Regions from separate parts of the Variovorax sp. PBL-H6 genome, predicted to be linked through region 2. Evidence: predicted binding sites of a transcription regulator. Region 2 holds the regulator's gene; the other holds the start of a gene.

Region 1 (9,604 bases), 690 kb from region 2:
GTATCGTCGAGCCTGGTGCGCAGGTCGGCGCCGCGGCAAGCGGCATTCGAACCGGTGATGCAAGTGGTGGGCTCCTGCTGCAGGGTCTCGCTCATTGCATGTCTCCTTCGTTGAGGATGGATGGGTGGTGCAGGCCATGGCAGCGCGCCTCGATGGCCCTCGTCGCAGTGTCGACACCCGCGATATCTTGCGCCTTGATCTGGCGCAAGGAAGATCGACACGCTCGCGACGATCATCGGACGACTCGAGTTCAACCAGAGTCAAGCCATGAAGATTCTTTTCGCGATGCGAGTCGAGGCACCGGAGCCGCCGCGGTATCGATGAACGAGCGCTCGCGAGGACCGGTGTCCGCGCCCGTGCCGGGCGGGCTGAACGAGGCGGAGGCGGCGTATCGGCTGAAGCGAGACGGCCCGAACGAACTGCCGGTTTCGCGCCCACGCGGGATGCTGAGGGTGGCGCGCGAGGTGGCATCCGAGCCGATGTTCCTGCTGCTGGTGGCGTGCGGGGGCATCTACATGGTGCTCGGCGATGCCCACGAAGCACTGATGCTCCTCGGCTTCGTCACCGTGGTCATGGCCATCAGCTTCTTTCAACAGCGGCGCAGCGAACGCGCGCTCGATGCATTGCGCGAGCTGGCCAGCCCGCAGGCCATGGTCCTTCGCGGCGCGACAGCGCACCGCGTTCCTGCGCGCGAGCTGGTGGTCGGCGACGTCGTGCTGCTGAACGAAGGTGACCGCGTCCCCGCTGACATGGATCTCGTCCATGCGACCGATCTCGCCATCGACGAGTCGCTGCTGACCGGCGAGTCCATGCCAGTGGGGAAGGAGCCTTCGCCATCGAGGACGACCGAGGACACTTCGAAGGCGTTCTCCGGCACTCTGGTGACGCGAGGAGCCGGGCTCGGTTGCGTGATTGCCACCGGCGCCCGCAGCGCGCTGGGGCGCATCGGTCAGTCGCTCGCGAACGTCGCGGCCGTATCCACGCCGATCCAGCTGGAGACGCGCCGCATCGTCAAGCAGATGGTCGCCATCGGCCTCGCGCTGGCCGGTGTCCTCGTCGTCGCGCACGGCATCAGCCGGGGCGAGTGGCTGCAGGGGGTACTGGCGGGGCTCACGCTTGCCATGGCGATCCTGCCGGAAGAGCTTCCGCTGGTCCTCACGCTCTTCCTTGGCTTGGGCGCCTGGAGGCTGGCGCGCGAGAAGGTTCTCGTGAAGAGCATTCCCGCCATCGAACGGCTCGGCGGCACCACCGTGCTGTGCGTGGACAAGACCGGCACGCTCACCGTCAACCGGATGTCCATCAGACGCCTGTGGTCCGAGGCGGCGGTCTATGACCGGCTGCAAATGGCCGGTGGCGCACTGCAGGAGGAGCTGCATGGTGTCCTGGAGTACGCCGTGCTCGCCAGCCATCGACGGACCTTTGATCCGATGGAGGCGGCCATCGTCGCTGCCGGGAGGGACCTGCTCGCCGGCACGGAGCACTTGCACGCCGAATGGACGCTTGTGGACGACTATCCCTTGTCTCCAGGGATGCTGGCCATGTCGCGCGTGTGGCAGTCGCCGGATCAGCGCGACCGGCTCATCGCGGCCAAAGGCGCGCCGGAAGCCATCGTCGACCTGTGCCACATGGACCCGGGGCGGAGTGCCAGCGTGGCCGCGCAGGTGCGAGCAATGGCGCAGGACGGCCTGCGCGTACTGGGTGTGGCGCAAGCCACCTTCGGCGCAGCCTCGCTGCCCGAGATCCAGCATGATTTCGAGTTCCAGTTCCTGGGGCTCCTCGGGCTTGAAGACCCGCTGCGACCCCATGTGGCGCAGTCCATCGCCGAGTGCCGCGTTGCCGGCATCCGCGTGGTGATGATGACAGGCGACCATTCGGCGACGGCGCTTTCGGTGGCTCGCCAGGCCGGCATGCAAGCCGACACGCCGGTCATCAGCGGGGTCGAGCTTGCATCGCTTACGGATGAGGCGCTCGCCGCGCGCCTGGCTGACACCTGCATCTTCTCGCGCGTCCAACCCGAACAGAAGCTGCGCATCGTGCGGGCGTTTGCCGCAAGGGGCGATGTAGTCGCAATGACCGGCGATGGCGTCAATGACGCACCCGCGCTGAAGGCAGCCGCCATCGGCGTGGCGATGGGCGCGCGGGGCACGGAGGTGGCGCGCGAGGCGGCTGCGCTGGTCCTGCTGACCGACGACTTTGCCTCGCTGGTCACGGCGGTTCGCTACGGGCGCCGTGTGTTCGCCAACCTGCGCAAAGCGATGGTCTTCGTGATAGCCGCGCACGTGCCGATCGTCGGCCTGTCGGTGCTGCCGGTATTGCTGGGCTGGCCGATGCTGCTGATGCCGGTTCACATCGTGTTCCTGCAGCTGATCATCGACCCGGCCTGCTCCATGGTGTTCGAGGCCCAGCCGCCGGAGCCGGGCGCCATGAAGGTCGCTCCCCGCCCTGCACATCAAGGCCTGTTCGAGCGATCCGTTGTCGTGCGGGGGCTATGGCAAGGCGCAGGCTTGCTGGCGCTGCTGTTGACCGTCTACGCCGCCAGCCGGCACCTTGTTCCGTCTGATCGCGACGAAGTGGCTCGGACCTTGACCTTTTCGGCCCTTGTACTGTCCAACCTGGCGCTGATCCAGAGCAATCGCTCATGGGGCCGAAGCGCCTGGCGCGGCCACGGCGAGCCCACCCGGCAGTTCGGCTGGATCGTGTTGGGCGCCATCCTGCTCCTGGGCGTCGTGCTCGCCGTGCCTGCCGTCACTCGCCTGTTCGCGTTCGCTCGGCCGTCGCCGTCGCTCGTGCTGGCGGCGCTGAGCATATCGGCCTTGAGTTGGCGCTGGTTCGAGTTCGTCAAGCGATGGCGCGTCAGCGTCGGTGGTGCGCCGAGTGACATGGCCATCCATGCAGGGCGAAGCGAGTAGGGCCAGCTGCCGCGTCGGAGGGGCACTGCTGGCGCGGCTTGTGGGTACGTCAAGCTTGCGCCGCGCGAATCGGCGAAGCGCTGGCCCGGCATGCCGAGCAGGAGGCGCTTCGCGGCTTCGGGGCTATTCGAAAGGCGAGGACTTCCTCTCTTCCGAGAGAGATTCAGGCGCTTCGATGCCTCCTGCTTCGGCGTCGCGCGCCGCCTTCTCGATGGAATGGCCATGCCCCTCGTTGGGCCGCTCGATATCGATCCGATCCGGCTCCCACGCCCCACGCCGCGTGCTGCTGATCGCTTCGCCCGCAGCGTCGCCGGGAGGCAACGGCGATCGTCCCCGGCGCCTTTGTGCGCGTGCGGTGGAGGGACTGGGAGTCGAGCGCTTCTTCATGGCTTGGAGCCGTCATCCGGAGTGGCTTCAGTCCAGGACCACCAGCTCGTTCTCGACCGAGGTCACGCCCGGCACCGACCAGGCGGCATTGCGGACCGCATAGAGCTCTGCGAAGGAATGAACGCTGCCGCGCAGCGCGATCCTGGACCCGTCGACCGAGATCCGGATGCGATCGCTCTCGCGCTGCGCCTGCCGGGCCAACGCTTCCCGCAGCTTCTTTTCGATGTCCGCGGCATGCAGCTTCGGAGAGATCTTGACCAGGTTCGAGATGCCCGTGACGCCCATCAGGTGACGGACCGCGTGCTCCGCTGCACGGCGCTGGTACTCCCAGTCGACCTCGCCGTTCAGCGTTACCCAGCCGCTCTCGACGATCGGCTTGATCTTTCCCTTCGGCACGAGGATGCTCCATTCGAGCGCGTGCTCCACGGCCCGGGCAACGTCTGAATCCGTGCGCTCATCGCCCGCGGGCAGCTTGACCGTCATCTCGACCGCCAGCGCTTTGACGCCCCCGACACGTTGCGCGGCGCGTTCGGCGGCGATCTTTTCGGCATGGCTGCCAAGATGGCCTGTCAACGTGACCACGCCCTCCTTGACGGTGACGCCGACGGTGCCGGCCTTGATCGCCGGATCCCAGTCGAGCTCGGCCAGGACATCGGTGCGGAGTTGCGTATCGGACTTCATGACTTTCCTTTCAATGTGAAATCGAGGTTGGGCCTTTTTGCGAGGCGTCGATGCCACTGTAGAAAGACATCGCCGCCACCGCGTTGCGCTGGATCAAGGGAAGCACGCGTCTGCCCTGTCGGATTCGGGGGTCGACTCTTGCTTGATCTTCGTCAAGCGCGGCGCGCGAGGCCGTTCAACAATGCGCTGCATGAACAGACCCATCGCGCCTTGTCAGGTCCGGGCCGGTGCCGTCGCGCTGCTGCTCTTCTTCTCCGCCGCGGTCGTAGCGGCGCCCGCGGTCCCTTCCGAACTGGCGGCGTTGTATCGCAGCCGGGTGGACAAGGTGCTCGATGTGCCTGCCGACGAAGTACCGCGCTACCAGCGCCTGGCGGACGGAGCGCTCATGGGCGCGCATGCGGAGGTGTCGCACGCACAGTACTTGCTCGTCGTTGATCGCGATCCCCGGGTCCAGGCGGCGCTTCTGTTCTGGCGCTCCGCCGTTGGCGAATACCGTTTCATCGGCGCCTCGCCGGTGTCCACGGGACGCCCCGGGGAATTCGACCATTTCGAGACGCCGGCGGGTGTGTTCGATCATTCGCCGTCCAATCCCGACTTTCGTGCCGAAGGGACTTTCAACAGCAACGGGATCCGGGGCTATGGCGAAAGGGACATGCGCGTCTACGACTTCGGCTGGCAGCTTGCACCGAAGGGCTGGGGTGATGGCGCCGTGATGGAGATGCGGCTGCAGATGCACGCGACGGACGCGGAACTGCTGGAGCGTCGCCTCGGCAGCGCGCAGTCCAAGGGCTGCGTTCGCATCCCTGCCACGCTGAACACGCTGCTGGACCGCTATGGCGTGCTGGATGCCGAGTACGAGCGGCTTGCGGGCGGAGGGCAGAAGTTCTGGGTGCTGAGAGAGGACCGCGAGACGGTCTCAGACCCGGGCCGCTACTTGGTCATCGTCGACAGCGCCCGCAGCGACCGCCCTGAATGGAGTTCCGCGCCTTACATCCCGCATGTGCCCCGGCCGTCTTCAACGAAGCGCTAGAAGGTTGCGGAGTGCGGGGCTTCGGAACGGACCAGTTCGAAAAGAGAACCATAGGTTCGAGCTTCATGGATTGAGGATCTCGCCGTCCAGCAGGCGTGTCCATTCCACATGGTCCTGGAGGAACTCGTCGATTTCCTGCAGGACGTGGAGCACGACGCCATCAGCATGCAACTTGCTCAGCTGCCGTGCATGGCGATTCGGCGACGAACGAGTGCGCACATCCAGGCACGTGAAGTCCGAGGCCGCGCTGATCCGGATTTCGTGGCGGTCAAGCTCAAAAGGGGCGAGGAGCCCGCGCAAGGCTTCCAGGCATTGGGCTGCGCGCGCCCTGCGCGCAGCCTCGAGCGCCGCCTCCATGTCATCCTCGATGGCCCTGAGCACAGCAAGGCAATTGCCGCGGCTGAGCGGAGCGATGAGCTCAAAGGGGCGGGCGCTGCCTGCTTCTCGGAGTTGAGCATTCAAGGTCATGAATTCCTCTTGATGAAGAATCAAGGTTGTTCCCACGACTGGCCCCGGTCGCCGGCTGCCGGGACTTTCGGGGCCGCATGGCTCTCACTGGATGACGATCTTCGGCGAGTCGGCCGGCGCCTTCTTCGGCAGCTCCAGCGTGAGCACACCGTCGACGTACTTTGCCTGCACCTTCGTGTCGTCGACATCCTGGCCAAGGCTGAACGTGCGAGATACCGAGCCGTAGTGGCGCTCGCTGCGCAGGATCTTGTCGCCGGTGCCCTTGATTTCCTTCTCGCTCTTCGACTCGGCGTCGATGCTGACGACGTTGCCGTCGATCTTGACATTGATGTCTTCCTTCTTCACACCCGGGATGTCGGCCTGCACCGTGAAGGCCTTGTCGTTCTCCTTCACGTCGATGCGCATCTTCAGGGGAGCGGGCTCGCCCTCGAAGACCGTAGGGGAGAAGAAGCGGCGCAGCGCAGCTTCGAAGTCGTTGCCGAACACAGGGTCCAGAAGTCTCAGGTTGCTCATGATGGTTCCTTGGGGTAGACGTGATTGCGAAAGCGTGGGGCATCTGCACCGCGCCTTGTCAATGTAGGCAGCCGCGTGGACAGGCGGCTTGATCTTCCTCAACTCTCGTGCATGTGCATCGGGCGCCTTGCGTCGATGTGCGTCGCAGGGAGCATCATCGCTTTGCGCAAGAAGCTTCAGGCTCTCTCGTCGCCGCCGGCCAGCGCGTCGCTCAAGCGCGGCAGCGCACCGGAGAGCTCCAGCGTGCGTCGATAGGCCTCGGCCGTGATCGCGAAGCCGTTGGGCACATGCACGCCCTGCGGCGTCAGGGCGCTGTTGCCATCATTCGAAGGCCAGGGCCCCGGTTGGCTGCCTCACGTGCAACGGTTCCCTGGTCTCGCTCTCCGGCGCCCGCACGAGCAGAACCGGCACAGGCGCATGCCTCAGGATGTGCTCCGCGCTGCTGCCCATGAGGACGCGTCCTACCCCGCGGCGGCCATGCGTTCCCAGCACGATCAGGTCCGCAGGCCATCTGGCGGCTTCGGCGGTGACCAGCTCGTCAACCTGTCCGGAACGCCTGTCGTAGAGGACCGTGTCGGCTTCGACGCCGGCCGCCTCCGCGACTGCCTTGGCTTGCGCGAGAAGCCGCTCGCCATCCACGCGCAGCAAACTCAGCCAGTCCCCGGCGTGGCCGGCGTAGGCGTCCATGGCAAGCGCGAACGAGAGTTCGTCTATCACGTGGATGAGCCGCAGCCGACCCTGCGTCAATTTCCCCAGGCGGGTGGCTTCCTCCAGCCCGCGCTGCGCCGTGGCACTGCCGTCGACCGGAACAAGAATTCTCTGGTACATACAGCATCCCTTCAAATCTCGAATGGAGAGGCTGCCAGTATCGGAACGGCGGCGCACCGTGACTTGATGTGGCGCAAGGCAAGTCAACGTGCGAGGCGGAACATTGCGGCGCATGCTTCGAAGCGAAGTTCGCCTCTCGATCGGAAAGGGCGTGCACGCTCCATGTCGACCTCATGTTGCCATTTGCCCCCCATCAGTTCATCGCTCTGTTCGGCGCCTACAACGATGCCGTTTGGCCGGTACAGATCATCGGCTACCTGCTCGGCATCGTCATGGCCGGCATGGTCGTTCGACCTTCGCGCGCAGGCAGCCGCATCATCGGAACGGGCTTGGCGTCGATGTGGGCCTGGACCGGAATCGCATACCACTGGCTGTTCTTCTCGGCTCTCAACGAGGCGGCGTTTCTCTTCGGTGCCCTGTTCGTCTTGCAGGGCGCAGGCCTGTTCCATAACGCCGTTCTGCGCGGGCGCATGGATTTCGGCACCAGTGGAAGGCCCACTGCCTGGTTGGGGTGGGCGCTGGTCATCTATGCGGCGGTCCTCTACCCGCTGCTGGGAATGTGGACTGGCCATCGCTATCCCGAGATTCCGATGTTCGGCATCACGCCCTGCCCGGTCACGATCTTCACTTTCGGCTTGCTGCTGCTCACGACGACGCCTGTGCCGCGCTGGATGCTCGTCATTCCACTCTTCTGGTCGCTGGTGGGCGGCAGCGCCGCCATCCTCCTTGGCGTTGCGCAAGACTGGCTACTGCTCGTGAGCGGGATTGCAGTGCCGGTCATCGTCCTGCGCGATCGGCGCCGTACCTCCGCCCCAAGCGTGGCTCGCGTTTGATGCGGCGCAAAGGCGCCGAGCGTCTCCGGGGTTAGTTTGGGCGTTTTCCTTCAGGGCATTCAAGGAGCCACTCATGCACACACCCAAGACCATCCTGCTTCACCTCGACAGCTCCGCGCGAGCAGCGGAACGAGTCAGGATTGCGCGCCAGGTTGCCGATGCTTTCGACAGCGCAGTCATCGCGCAGCCCTGCACCATGTCGGCCCTGATGCGATACCCCTATGCCCTGGAAGGCGCGGCTGAAGCCGTGGCGATCATGCAAACGCTCGACAAGGACTGTCGCGACAAGGCGTATGCGACCTTCAAGGCGGCCGGCGGCGAATCGCCGCGCCTTCACTGGGAGGAACCGATGAGCGACGCTCCCTGGGGCTTCGCCCGCCGCGCCCTCTATGCCGACCTGCTCATCCTGGGGCAGCGCGACTCCGACGACCCTGCGGCTGGAGAGTTGCCCGCGGATTTCGTGCCCAGCGTGCTTGTCGAGTCGGGCCGGCCCGCCCTGGTGGTGCCCTATGCGGGACCGGTCGACACCATCGGCCGGAGGGTCCTGATCGCCTGGAAGCAAACACGCGAGGCCGCGCGTGCGTTGTCGGCAGCGCTGCCGTGGCTGGTACGCGCGGAGTCCGTCCGTGCGGTCTCGTATGGCGAAGACGCCGAGGCCTCCTTGCGCAGCCTGCAGCGCTATCTGAATGCGCACGGAGTGAATGCCGCGATGCAACACGGCGACCCGGATGAGGGCGAGGTCGGGGAGAGGATCCTTTCGATGGCCGCCGACGTGAGCGCCGACCTGCTGGTGATGGGCTGCTACGGCCACAGCCGCGCCCGCGAATGGGTCCTCGGTGGCGCTACGCGGTCGATGCTTCAATCCATGACCTTGCCGGTGTTGATGTCGCATTGAGACCATCCTGGCGCACCCCGCACGCGGCCGATTTCCAGGGGCCTTCACTCCCGAACCGACTGTTTGGCCCACTAGCGTCGCCGATAGAAGAACCGCTTGGCCACCTCGACCGCCGCGACATAGGCCAAGGTCAGTACGATCATCGCCAGCACCAGCGATGCGGGCAATGGCACGAAGCCGAGGACGGACACGAACGGCAGGTACGGCAGCGCGAGCGCCAGAACCGTGACCGCTGCAGTGCTCGCGAGCAGCAGGTGTCCCGGCCGGCTGCGCCAGAAGGGGCCGCGCGTGCGCACCACCAGGGCGACCACCAGTTCCGTCAGCAGCGATTCGATGAACCAGCCAGTGCGGAATTCCTCGGGGCGGGCCTCGAACAGCCACAGGAGGGCGCCGAACGTGAGGAAGTCGAACGCCGAGCTCACGAGGCCGAACAGCACCATGTAGTCGCGGATGAACGCCATGTCCCAGCGCCGCGGCTTTGCCACCCATTCGTCATCCACCGTGTCGCTGGCGATGGTGGCGGCGGGAATGTCCGACAGGAAGTTGTTCAGCAGGATCTGCGAAGCCAGCAAGGGCAGGAACGGCAGCAGGACGGAGGCGACCGCCATGCTGAACATGTTGCCGAAGTTGGCGCTGATCGTGGTCAGGACGTACTTGAGCGTATTGGCGAAGATCATGCGTCCTTCGTCGATGCCGGCCCGCAGGATGGCCAGGTCCTTGCGCAGCAGCACGAAGTCCGCGGCCTCCTTGGCCACGTCGACCGCGGTGTCGACCGAGATGCCCACGTCCGCGCTGTGCAGCGCAGGCGCATCGTTGATGCCGTCCCCCATGTACCCGACCACGTGGCCGGTCTTGCGCAGCGCAAGGATGATGCGCTCCTTCTGGTTCGGATCGACCTCGGCGAAAACGGTGGTCTGCTGTGCCGCATGCAGCAGGGCCTCGTCGCTCATCGCATCCAGGCCGGCTCCGGTCAGGGTCGCCTCGACCGGCAGGCCGATCGCCTGCGCAATGTGCCGAGCCACCTTGTGGTTGTCGCCGGTGATCATCTTCAGCTGTACGC
Region 2 (9,604 bases):
AGCCGTCTACAGCGACACCGTCGTGCGGCAGTTTGCCCTCATGTCGGTGGTCTGGGGCGTCGTCGGCATGCTGGTCGGCGTGATCATCGCGTCGCAGCTGGCATGGCCGGAGCTCAACTTCGGCATTCCCTGGCTCAGCTACGGCCGCCTGCGGCCACTGCACACCAACGCGGTGATCTTCGCCTTCGGCGGCTGCGCGCTGATGGCGACGAGTTTCCACGTGGTGCAGCGCACGTGCCAGGTCCGCCTGTTCGCGCCGGGGCTGGCGTCCTTCGTCTTCTGGGGGTGGCAGGCGGTGATCGTCGCCGCCGCCATCAGCCTGCCCATGGGCTACACCAGCGGCAAGGAGTACGCCGAGCTCGAATGGCCGATCGACATCCTGATCGCGCTGGTGTGGGTGGCCTATGCCGTCGTGTTCTTCGGCACCATCGGCACGCGCAAGGTCCGCCACATCTACGTGGCCAACTGGTTCTACGGCGCCTTCATCCTCGCGGTGGCGCTGCTGCATATCGTGAACAGCGCGGCGATACCGGCCGGCTGGATGAAGAGCTACTCGGCCTATGCCGGCGTGCAGGACGCGATGGTGCAGTGGTGGTACGGCCACAACGCCGTCGGCTTCTTCCTCACGGCGGGCTTCCTGGGGATGATGTACTACTACATCCCCAAGCAGGCCGGCCGGCCGGTGTATTCGTACCGGCTCTCGATCGTGCACTTCTGGGCGCTGATCTTCACCTACATGTGGGCCGGCCCGCACCACCTGCACTACACCGCGCTGCCGGACTGGACGCAGTCGATCGGCATGGTGTTCTCGCTGATCCTGCTGGCCCCGAGCTGGGGCGGGATGATCAACGGCGTGATGACGCTGTCGGGCGCCTGGCACAAGCTGCGCACCGACCCGATCCTTCGCTTCCTGATCGTGGCGCTCTCGTTCTACGGCATGGCGACTTTCGAGGGACCGATGATGTCGGTCAAGACGGTCAACGCGCTCTCGCACTACACCGACTGGACCGTGGGCCACGTGCATGCCGGCGCGCTCGGCTGGGTCGGGCTGATCTCGATGGGTTCGCTCTACTACCTGATCCCGCGCATGTACAGCCGCACCGAGATGCACAGCGTCAAGGCCATCGAGCTGCACTTCTGGATGTCCACCGTCGGCATCGTGCTCTACATCGCGGCCATGTGGATCGCCGGCGTGATGCAGGGCCTGATGTGGCGCTCCGTCAATGCCGACGGCACGCTCACCTACACCTTCGTCGAGGGCGTCAAGGCCACGTACCCGTACTACGTGGTGCGCATGCTCGGCGGCGTGCTCTACCTGGGCGGCATGCTGGTCATGGCATGGAACGTCTGGATGACCGTGCTCTCCGGCCGCTCGGCACGCTCCGCCATTCCGTTGCCCGCCATCGCTGCACACGCCTGAGGAAACCCATGAGCTCGAGCAATTCCCAGTCCGGCTTCTCGCACGAGAAGATCGAGACCAACAACTTCCTGATGGTCGTGCTGATCCTGCTGGTCGTCGCCATCGGCGGCCTGGTCGAGATCGTGCCGCTGTTCTTCCAGAAATCGACCACGCAGGCGGTGGCGGGCATGCAGCCGCCGACGCCGCTGCAGGTGCTGGGCCGCGACATCTACGTGCGCGAGGGCTGCTACAACTGTCACTCGCAGATGATCCGGCCGTTCCGCGCGGAAACGCTGCGCTATGGCCACTACTCGGTGGCGGGCGAGTTCGTGTACGACCACCCGTTCCAGTGGGGCAGCAAGCGCACCGGCCCCGACCTCCAGCGCGTGGGCGGCAAGTACAGCGACGAGTGGCATCGCATCCACCTGACCAATCCGCGCGACCTGGTGCCCGAATCGAACATGCCGGCCTACGCCTGGCTCGAGAAGGCGCCGCTCGATGGCGCCGAGGCCGAGACGCATATGCGCGCACTGCGACGCGTCGGCGTGCCTTTCACCGACGCTCAGATCGCCGCGGCGCCGGCCGAGGTCAAGGGCAGGAGCGAGATGGACGCGCTGGTCGCCTATCTCCAGTCGCTGGGCCTCGCGCTCAAGTAGGGAGCATGCAGATGGACATCACCACCTTGCGGATCGTGGCCACGCTGGCCTCCTTCGCCGCCTTCGTCGGCATTCTCGTGTGGACTTTTTCGCGCCGTCGCGCGAAGGCCTTCGAAGAAGCGGGCCGGCTCCTCCTCGAACAGGACTGAGAGACCTCCATGAGCGACTTTTTCAACGACTTCTGGTCGAACTACGTGGCCGTCGGCACGCTGGTCAGCATCGTGCTGTGCGGAGTGCTCCTGTGGCTGGTGGCCCGCGCCCCGACCACGAAGGGGGAGGGCAGCACCACGGGGCATGTGTGGGACGAGGACCTGCGCGAGGCCAACAATCCCATGCCGCGCTGGTGGGTGGGCCTTTTCGTCATCACCATCGTCTTCGGCCTGGCCTACCTGGTGGCCTACCCGGGGCTCGGGAGCTACAAGGGCGAGCTCGCGTGGAGCACCGAGAGCGAGTACACGAAGGACCAGGCCCGCGCCGCCCGCGAGCTCGAGCCGGTCTATGCCGCCTATATGGCGATGCCCGCCGAGCGCGTGTCCGGCGCGCCGGCGGCAATGGCGATCGGCGAGCGCCTCTTCCTCAACAACTGCGCACAGTGCCACGGCTCGGATGCGCGCGGCAGCAAAGGGTTTCCGAACCTGACCGACGGCGACTGGCTGCACGGGGGCACGCCCGAGAAGATCAAGGAATCGATCACCCACGGGCGAACCGGCGTCATGCCGCCGATGGCGGCCGTGGTGGGCACGCCCGAGGACGTCAAGAACGTTGCCAACTACGTGCTGAGCCTGTCGGGCAGCCCGCACGACTCGGTGCGTGCCGGCCTGGGCAAGCCCAAGTTCAGCGCCTGCGCGGCCTGCCACGGGGTCGGGGGAACCGGCAATCCGGCGCTGGGCGCGCCCAACCTGTCCGACCGGGTCTGGCTGCACGGCTACGGGCAGGAGGCGATCATCTCGATCATCAACACCGGCAGGACCAACCAGATGCCGGCGCAGCAGGGCCGGCTGACCGAGGCGCAGATCCATGTGCTGGCCTCCTACGTCTGGGGCCTGTCGAACAAGGCCGTGGTGGCTCCGTAGGCGCGCCATGCAGGAAACCGCTCCAGTACCCGTCCGGCCCGCGCGCAAGGTGATCCCGATCGCCGCGACGCAGGAGGGCGGCGGGCTTTTTGCCGCACACCAGAAGATCTACCCTCGCACGGTTCGCGGCATCTTCGCGCGATGGCGCTGGGCGGTGGTGTTCCTGACGCAGCTCGTCTTCTACGGCCTGCCGTGGCTCGAGTGGGGCCAGCGCCAGGCCGTGCTGTTCGACCTCGGGGCCCGGCGCTTCTACATCCTCGGCCTGGTGCTGTACCCACAGGACCTGATCTACCTCACCGGGCTGCTGGTGATCTCGGCACTCTCGCTGTTCCTCTTTACCGCGGTGGCGGGGCGGCTCTGGTGCGGCTATGCGTGTCCCCAGACGGTCTACACCGAGATCTTCATGTGGGTCGAGCACAAGATCGAGGGCAATCGCGTTGCGCGCATGCGGCTGGACGAGGGCGAGTTCTCGCTGGAGAAGCTGGTCAAGAAGTGGTTCAAGCACATCATCTGGCTCGGCATCGCGCTGTGGACCGGCTTCACCTTCGTCGGCTATTTCACGCCGATCCGCGAACTGGGCCTCGAGTTCCTGCAGACCCGCATGGGCTCGTGGGAGGTCTTCTGGGTCTTCTTCTACGGCTTTGCGACCTACGGGAATGCCGGCTTCATGCGCGAGCAGGTCTGCATGTACATGTGCCCCTATGCGCGCTTCCAGAGCGCCATGTTCGATCGCGACACGCTGATCGTGAGCTACGACGCCGCGCGCGGCGAGCCCCGCGGTTTGCGGGCGAAGGGCAGCGACGCGCGATCCCTCGGCGTCGGCGACTGCATCGACTGCACGCTGTGCGTGCAGGTCTGCCCGACCGGCATCGACATCCGCCAGGGGTTGCAGTACGAGTGCATCGGCTGCGGCCTGTGCGTGGACGCCTGCGACACCGTCATGGACAAGATGGCGAGCCCGCGTGGCCTGATCCGGTATGCGACGCAGAACGGGATGGCCGGCCGGTGGACGCGCGCCCAGGTGCTGCGCCGGGTCCTGCGCCCACGGGTGCTGATCTACGCCTCGGTGCTGATGGCATTGACCGTCGGGCTGCTCGCGAGCCTGGTCGTGCGCACGCCGCTGAAGGTCGACGTGGTGCGCGACCGCGCCTCGCTCGCACGCATCGTGGAGGGCGGGCAGCTCGAGAACGTCTACCGGCTGCAAATCATGAACGCGACCGAGCGGCCGCAGCGCTATCGGGTCGAGGCGCACGGCCTGGAGGGGCTGGGCGTGTCGCCGGCCGATCCGGTCGAAGTGGGACCCGCGCAGTCGCGCTGGGTCGCGGTGCGGCTGCAGCTGCCGTATGGCAGCGCGGCGGCCGGCTCCCACCCGGTGCACTTCGACGTGCGCTCGATGGACGGCAGCGCGCAGGTGTCGGAGAAGGCCGTCTTCCTGGTGCCCCGTTGAATGTTCCGCACGACCAGAATCCGAATCTCCAGGAGAGCTCGATGAACGACCACACGACGATTTCGCCAACTCCCGAGGCAGCCGCAGCCTGGTGGCGCTTTCCGCTGCTCTGGATGGTGATGGCGGGGCCAGCCATCGTCGTCGCCGCGAGCTTCCTCACACTCTGGCTCGCCGTGCGAACACCCGATCCGGTGATCGAGCCGGACTATTCCCGCCGCGGCATCGAGATCGACAGGGCCCCTGCCGACAAGAAGCTGCTGCCGGCGCTGGCCGGACGCAATCACGCGGCGACGCCGGACTCCGACGTGCCCGCGCCCCGGCGCTGAACATCATGAAGATGCAGAACTGGATGTCGATTCTCTGGCCCGCCTTCCTGCTGGCCTGCGCCACCGAGCTGCTGGTCTTCGCGCTGGTCGACCCGATCGATCTTCACTGGCGCGGCGAAGCCATCGGCCTGTCTCGCCAGGCGGTTTACACAGGCGGCTTCTTCGTCTTCTGGATGCTGGCGGCCGGCGCAAGTGCACTGACGCTGCTGCTGACGAGAGGGGCGAAGGAGATCAACAGCCAGGAGGGTTGACGATGCGCCGCAGCGCTTCCGGATCGACGATGCGCACCTTGCGCTGGTCGATCTCGACGATGCCGTCGGTCATGAACTTCGAAAGCGTGCGGCTCACCGTTTCGAGCGTGAGGCCCAGGTAGCTGCCGATCTCCTCGCGGGTCATGCGAAGGATGAACTCCGACTGCGAGAAGCCGCGCGCGTGCAGCCGCTGCACCAGGTTCAGCAGGAAGGCCGCAAGCCGCTCCTCGGCCCGCATGCTGCCCAGGAGCAGCATCACGCCGTGCTCGCGCACGATTTCACGGCTCATGATCTGGTGCACGTGGCGCTGCAGCGCCTTGACATCGCGCGACAGCGCCTCGAGGCGGTGAAAGGGCAGCACGCAGACCTCGGCGTCCTCGATCGCGACGGCGTCGCAGGTGTGCTGTTCGTTGACGATGCCGTCGAGTCCGATGATCTCGCCCGCCATCTGGAAGCCGGTGACCTGGTCGCGCCCGTCCTCGCTGGCCACGCGGGTCTTGAAGAAGCCGGAGCGAATCGCGTAGAGCGAAGTGAAGCGTTCGCCGTTGCGAAACAAGGTCTCGCGACGCCTCACCTTGCGTCGCGTGGAAACGAGCTCGTCGATGCGCTTCAGCTCATCCGGCTCCAGCCCGGCCGGCATGCAGAGCTCGCGCAGGGTGCAGCTCGAGCAGGAGACCTTGATGTTCTGGGCTTTCATGAAGGGCGATGAAGTTTTCGCCGATTCTGGGCTGCGGCGGGTGGTGCCGGGTTGATGCACATCAAGGGCCGCAGGCCGGCCTGCCGGCATAGTGATCCATTGCCCGCCCTGGCCGTCGCGATGAATTCATCTCTTGCCCTCGATCCTTGTACCGCCTCGTCGCCGGCGCTGCCGCGGCGCGGGCCGGCCTGAACATGCAGACGGCACTTGCAGGCACCGCACTCCTGATGGGATTGGCTGGAGGTCCGCATTGCGTGGCCATGTGCGGTGCGGCCTGCGCCGGCGTGATCCGGATCGTCCGCGCGCCTGAAGGCGGGGGCGTCGCGACGCTGCCGCGTGCAGGCGTGCGAGGGGCGTCCGCGCCATGGCTGTTCCATGCGGGTCGAATCGCCGGCTATGCGGCGGCCGGCGCGCTTGCCGCGGTCGCGGCGCAGGGCCTGGCCCTGGCGAGCGAGCAGGTGGCGGCGCTGCGCCCGCTCTGGGTGCTGCTGCATGTGTTCGTCCTGGCCTGGGGGTTGCTGTTGGCCGCGCTGGGTCGCCAGCCGCTGTGGGCGAGCCGCATCGGGCGCTCGCTCGCGATGCGTCTGCGGCCGGCATCGGGCTCGGCGCCCGGCCTGCTCGCCATCGGCGCCTTGTGGGTCTCCATGCCCTGCGGACTGCTCTACTCGGCACTGATGCTCGCAAGCCTGGCCAATGGCCCCTTGCAAGGCGCATGGGTGATGGCGCTCTTCGCCGCGGGCAGCGGCGTATCGCTGATGGCGGCGCCATGGCTGTGGCAGCACCTGGGCCGGGGCGCCGGGCTGCTGCGCGGCACATGGGGAACCCGTCTCGCCGGCACGCTGCTGGCGCTGATGTCCCTGCAGGCGCTGAGCATCGACCTGAGGCACCAGATCGAGCTCTGGTGCGGCTGAGGGCTCAGCCCTTGACGATCGTATCCAGCAGCACGGCCTGGATCACGCTGCGGTGATTTTCCGCACGCCGGGCCTCGTCGACAGGGCAGGCAGATGCCAGCAGCGACCAGTGCGGGGAGTGCGTGGCATCCACGAGGAAGGTCGCGTCGTCGCGCGTGGACTGTCCGCGGCCGGCGATCCGCACGTCGAACTCCGCCTCCCGGGCGGCTGCGACGAAGCGGCGGCCCCGCACGGTGGAGGGGTCGCCGAGGAACAGGATCGACGCCCCGGGCGGCGAGCGCTGCTCGCGCAGCGTCATCAGGTCCGCCACGACACGGGCGGGATGATCGTCCAGCGCCAGGCCACGGTAGACCGGCACGGCCGCGTCCTGCTCGACCTGGCGCGCCGCTGCGGGCGGCAGGTGCCCGCAGTCGACGGCGTCGTACATGCGGCCCAGCATGCGCGCCAGCACGCGGACGTCGTCGCGCGCGGGCGCTCCGGGGTCCGCGGGAGCGGTGAATCGAAGCTCTGCCACGCGGGCGCCCAGGTCCTGCGCTGCGCGCCGGAGCACAGGGACCTCCGCGCCCGAATCCGGCCCCAGCAGCAGCGCCAGGTTCTTGCCGCGCAGCGGGTGGCCGAGGGCGCCCGCACGGGCGCCCGCACGCAGGCGATCGACCGCAACGAAGGTCTCGAAAATGCTCTTGGCGAGCAACGGCTCGCGCAGCGGCGCCTGGACATGAGGATCAAAGAGGGCGGACTTCACAAAGGCAAAGGTAGGGCTTGCCGCCGCGCCGGGCTTGATGCCCGTCAATGTTTGTCGTCTTGGCAGGCGCTGATACCGATCTGACACACGGCGTTCACCCACTGTTACCGAGGCGGCCGTCGCATTGGCGCTCCGGTTGCAGTGCCTTTCTAAGCTTCGGTCATCGATCCGAGGAACATGCAATGACCCAAGCCATCTCGCCCCCAAAGTCCACCCCCTCCGGCGCCCAGCGCATCGCGAATGCCCTGGAGCTGCTGGAGAGCAACGTCGCCATCCACAGGCGCATCGTGCGAACGGGCGACTCGGTCTACCAGGTGGGGCAGCCGTTCGCCTGCCTCTACGTGATCAACTCCGGCTTCTTCAAGATGGTCAACCTCTCCGGCGAAGGGCGCGAGCAGGTGGTCGGGCTCCACTTCAAGGGCGACTGGCTGGGCCTGGACGGCATCGCCGCAGGGCGCTACGGCTGCGACGCGATCGCCATGGACACCGGCGAGGTCTGGGCGATCCGCTACGACGCCTTGCTCCAGGCTGCCCTTCGCACCCCGGCGTTGCTGACCGCGCTGCACGAGGCCATGAGCCGCGAGCTCACGCGCGATCACGAATCGCTTCTCTCGCTTTGCACCTTGCCCGCGGACGCGCGCGTTGCGGGCTTCCTGCGCTACTGGGCCGACGCGCTCGCGCAGCGCGGGTTGCGCACCGATCAGATCACGCTCCACATGACACGTGCCGAGATCGGCAACTACCTGGGGATGACGCTGGAGTCCGTGAGCCGTGCGTTTTCGCGACTGGCGCGCGGCGACGTGATCCGCTTCATGGAGAAGGGGCGGCGCGACATCCACATTCCGAAGGTGGAGGCGCTGACGAGCTTCATCCAGCACATCGCGGCGCCGATGGAAGCTGCGGCGATGCATTGAGACATGCCTCGGCCGGCGGACCGTTGCGCCCGCGGCGCGAGTAGGGCCACGCAATGCACAAGTCCGTGCACACTGCCGGGATGAAATCGCCAGATCCGGCTGCCGTCGCCGTGCATCGCAGGCTGGTCACGGCCTTGCGCGAACGCCTGGAATCGGACACGGGCCAGGCCGTCTCGCTCGTCGAGACGCACATTTCCTGGGTGCTGCTGACGGCGGAATATGCCTACAAGCTGAAGAAGCCGGTCTCGCTGGGCTTCGTCGACTTCGGCACGCTGGCGTCGCGCAAGCACTTCTGCGAGGAGGAGGTGCGGCTCAACCGCCGTCTCGCGCCGTCGCTGTATGTCGGCGTCGTGGCGGTGTGCGGCACGATCGAGGCGCCGCACATCGGCGACGACGACCACCCCATCGATTTCGCCGTCTGCATGCGGCGGTTTCCCGAAGATGCGCTGCTGCGCCGCCTGCTCCCGGCCGGGCAGCTGGAAGAGGGTCTGCTGGAGCAGTTCGCGCGGGAGCTCGCCATCTTTCATGAGGGTGCGCAGGTCGTCTCGCCGGCGTCGGCGTACGGCGGACCGGAGGAGGTGGCGCGCCCGGTGGTCGATGTGCTGGCGCGCCTGCGTGCCGTCGGCGATGCCCGGTATCCGAGGGGCCTGCAGGCGTGGGTCTTCAAGCAGAGGCGGGTGCTGCGCACCGCCTGGCTCGAGCGGCAGCGCCGTGGCGCGGTGCGCGAATGCCATGGCGATCTTCACCTCGCCAACGTGGTGCGGTTCGATGGCCGCCTGACCGCCTTCGACTGCATCGAGTTCGATCCGGCCTTGCGCTGGATCGACGTGATCAGCGACGTCGCTTTTCTCACGATGGACTTGAAAGCCCATGGCCGTCGGGATCTCGCGTTCCGCTTTCTCGACGCGTACCTGCAGTACACCGGCGACTATGCCGGCCTGCCGGTGCTCCGCTTCTACGAGGTGCATCGGGCACTGGTGCGCGCCCTGGTCGGCTGCCTGCGCGTGCAGGCCGGTGCCGGCCTCCCGCCCGACGAACCGGACTATCTGGCCTGTGCCTCACGGCTGGCGCAGGTTCCGGAGGGCGCGCCCCGTCTGCTGATCACCCACGGTCTGTCCGGCTCGGGCAAGTCGACCATCGCTGCGGCACTGGTGGCAGCTGCCGGCGCGATCCGCATCCGGTCGGACG

The links. The regulator FNR, encoded in region 2, switches genes on or off when oxygen is low (the NO sensors DNR and NnrR bind a similar motif). The targets are predictions, from matches to a motif close to TTGATNNNNATCAA.
Region 1: the regulator FNR is predicted to act here: its motif matches at 6,880-6,893, upstream of G3W89_RS17635 (universal stress protein).

The regions. Positions count from the first base shown of each region.
Region 1 is NZ_LR594659.1:3,732,571-3,742,174, reverse strand. Features, by position in the region: gene G3W89_RS17665 (DUF883 family protein) at 1-95, opposite strand, end outside; gene G3W89_RS17660 (cation-translocating P-type ATPase) at 321-2,909, shown strand; gene G3W89_RS17655 (BON domain-containing protein) at 3,324-3,977, opposite strand; gene G3W89_RS17650 (L,D-transpeptidase) at 4,168-5,007, shown strand; gene G3W89_RS17645 (hypothetical protein) at 5,071-5,511, opposite strand; gene G3W89_RS17640 (Hsp20/alpha crystallin family protein) at 5,560-5,988, opposite strand; gene G3W89_RS17635 (universal stress protein) at 6,310-6,816, opposite strand; gene G3W89_RS17630 (DUF6064 family protein) at 6,990-7,649, shown strand; gene G3W89_RS17625 (universal stress protein) at 7,723-8,544, shown strand; gene mgtA (magnesium-translocating P-type ATPase) at 8,616-9,604, opposite strand, start outside.
Region 2 is NZ_LR594659.1:3,041,959-3,051,562, forward strand. Features, by position in the region: gene ccoN (cytochrome-c oxidase, cbb3-type subunit I) at 1-1,420, shown strand, start outside; gene ccoO (cytochrome-c oxidase, cbb3-type subunit II) at 1,429-2,055, shown strand; gene G3W89_RS14260 (cbb3-type cytochrome oxidase subunit 3) at 2,067-2,204, shown strand; gene ccoP (cytochrome-c oxidase, cbb3-type subunit III) at 2,214-3,128, shown strand; gene ccoG (cytochrome c oxidase accessory protein CcoG) at 3,136-4,575, shown strand; gene G3W89_RS14275 (FixH family protein) at 4,617-4,901, shown strand; gene G3W89_RS14280 (hypothetical protein) at 4,907-5,152, shown strand; gene fnr (fumarate/nitrate reduction transcriptional regulator Fnr) at 5,133-5,849, opposite strand; gene G3W89_RS14290 (sulfite exporter TauE/SafE family protein) at 5,996-6,760, shown strand; gene G3W89_RS14295 (hypothetical protein) at 6,765-7,550, opposite strand; gene G3W89_RS14300 (Crp/Fnr family transcriptional regulator) at 7,685-8,416, shown strand; gene G3W89_RS14305 (bifunctional aminoglycoside phosphotransferase/ATP-binding protein) at 8,497-9,604, shown strand, end outside.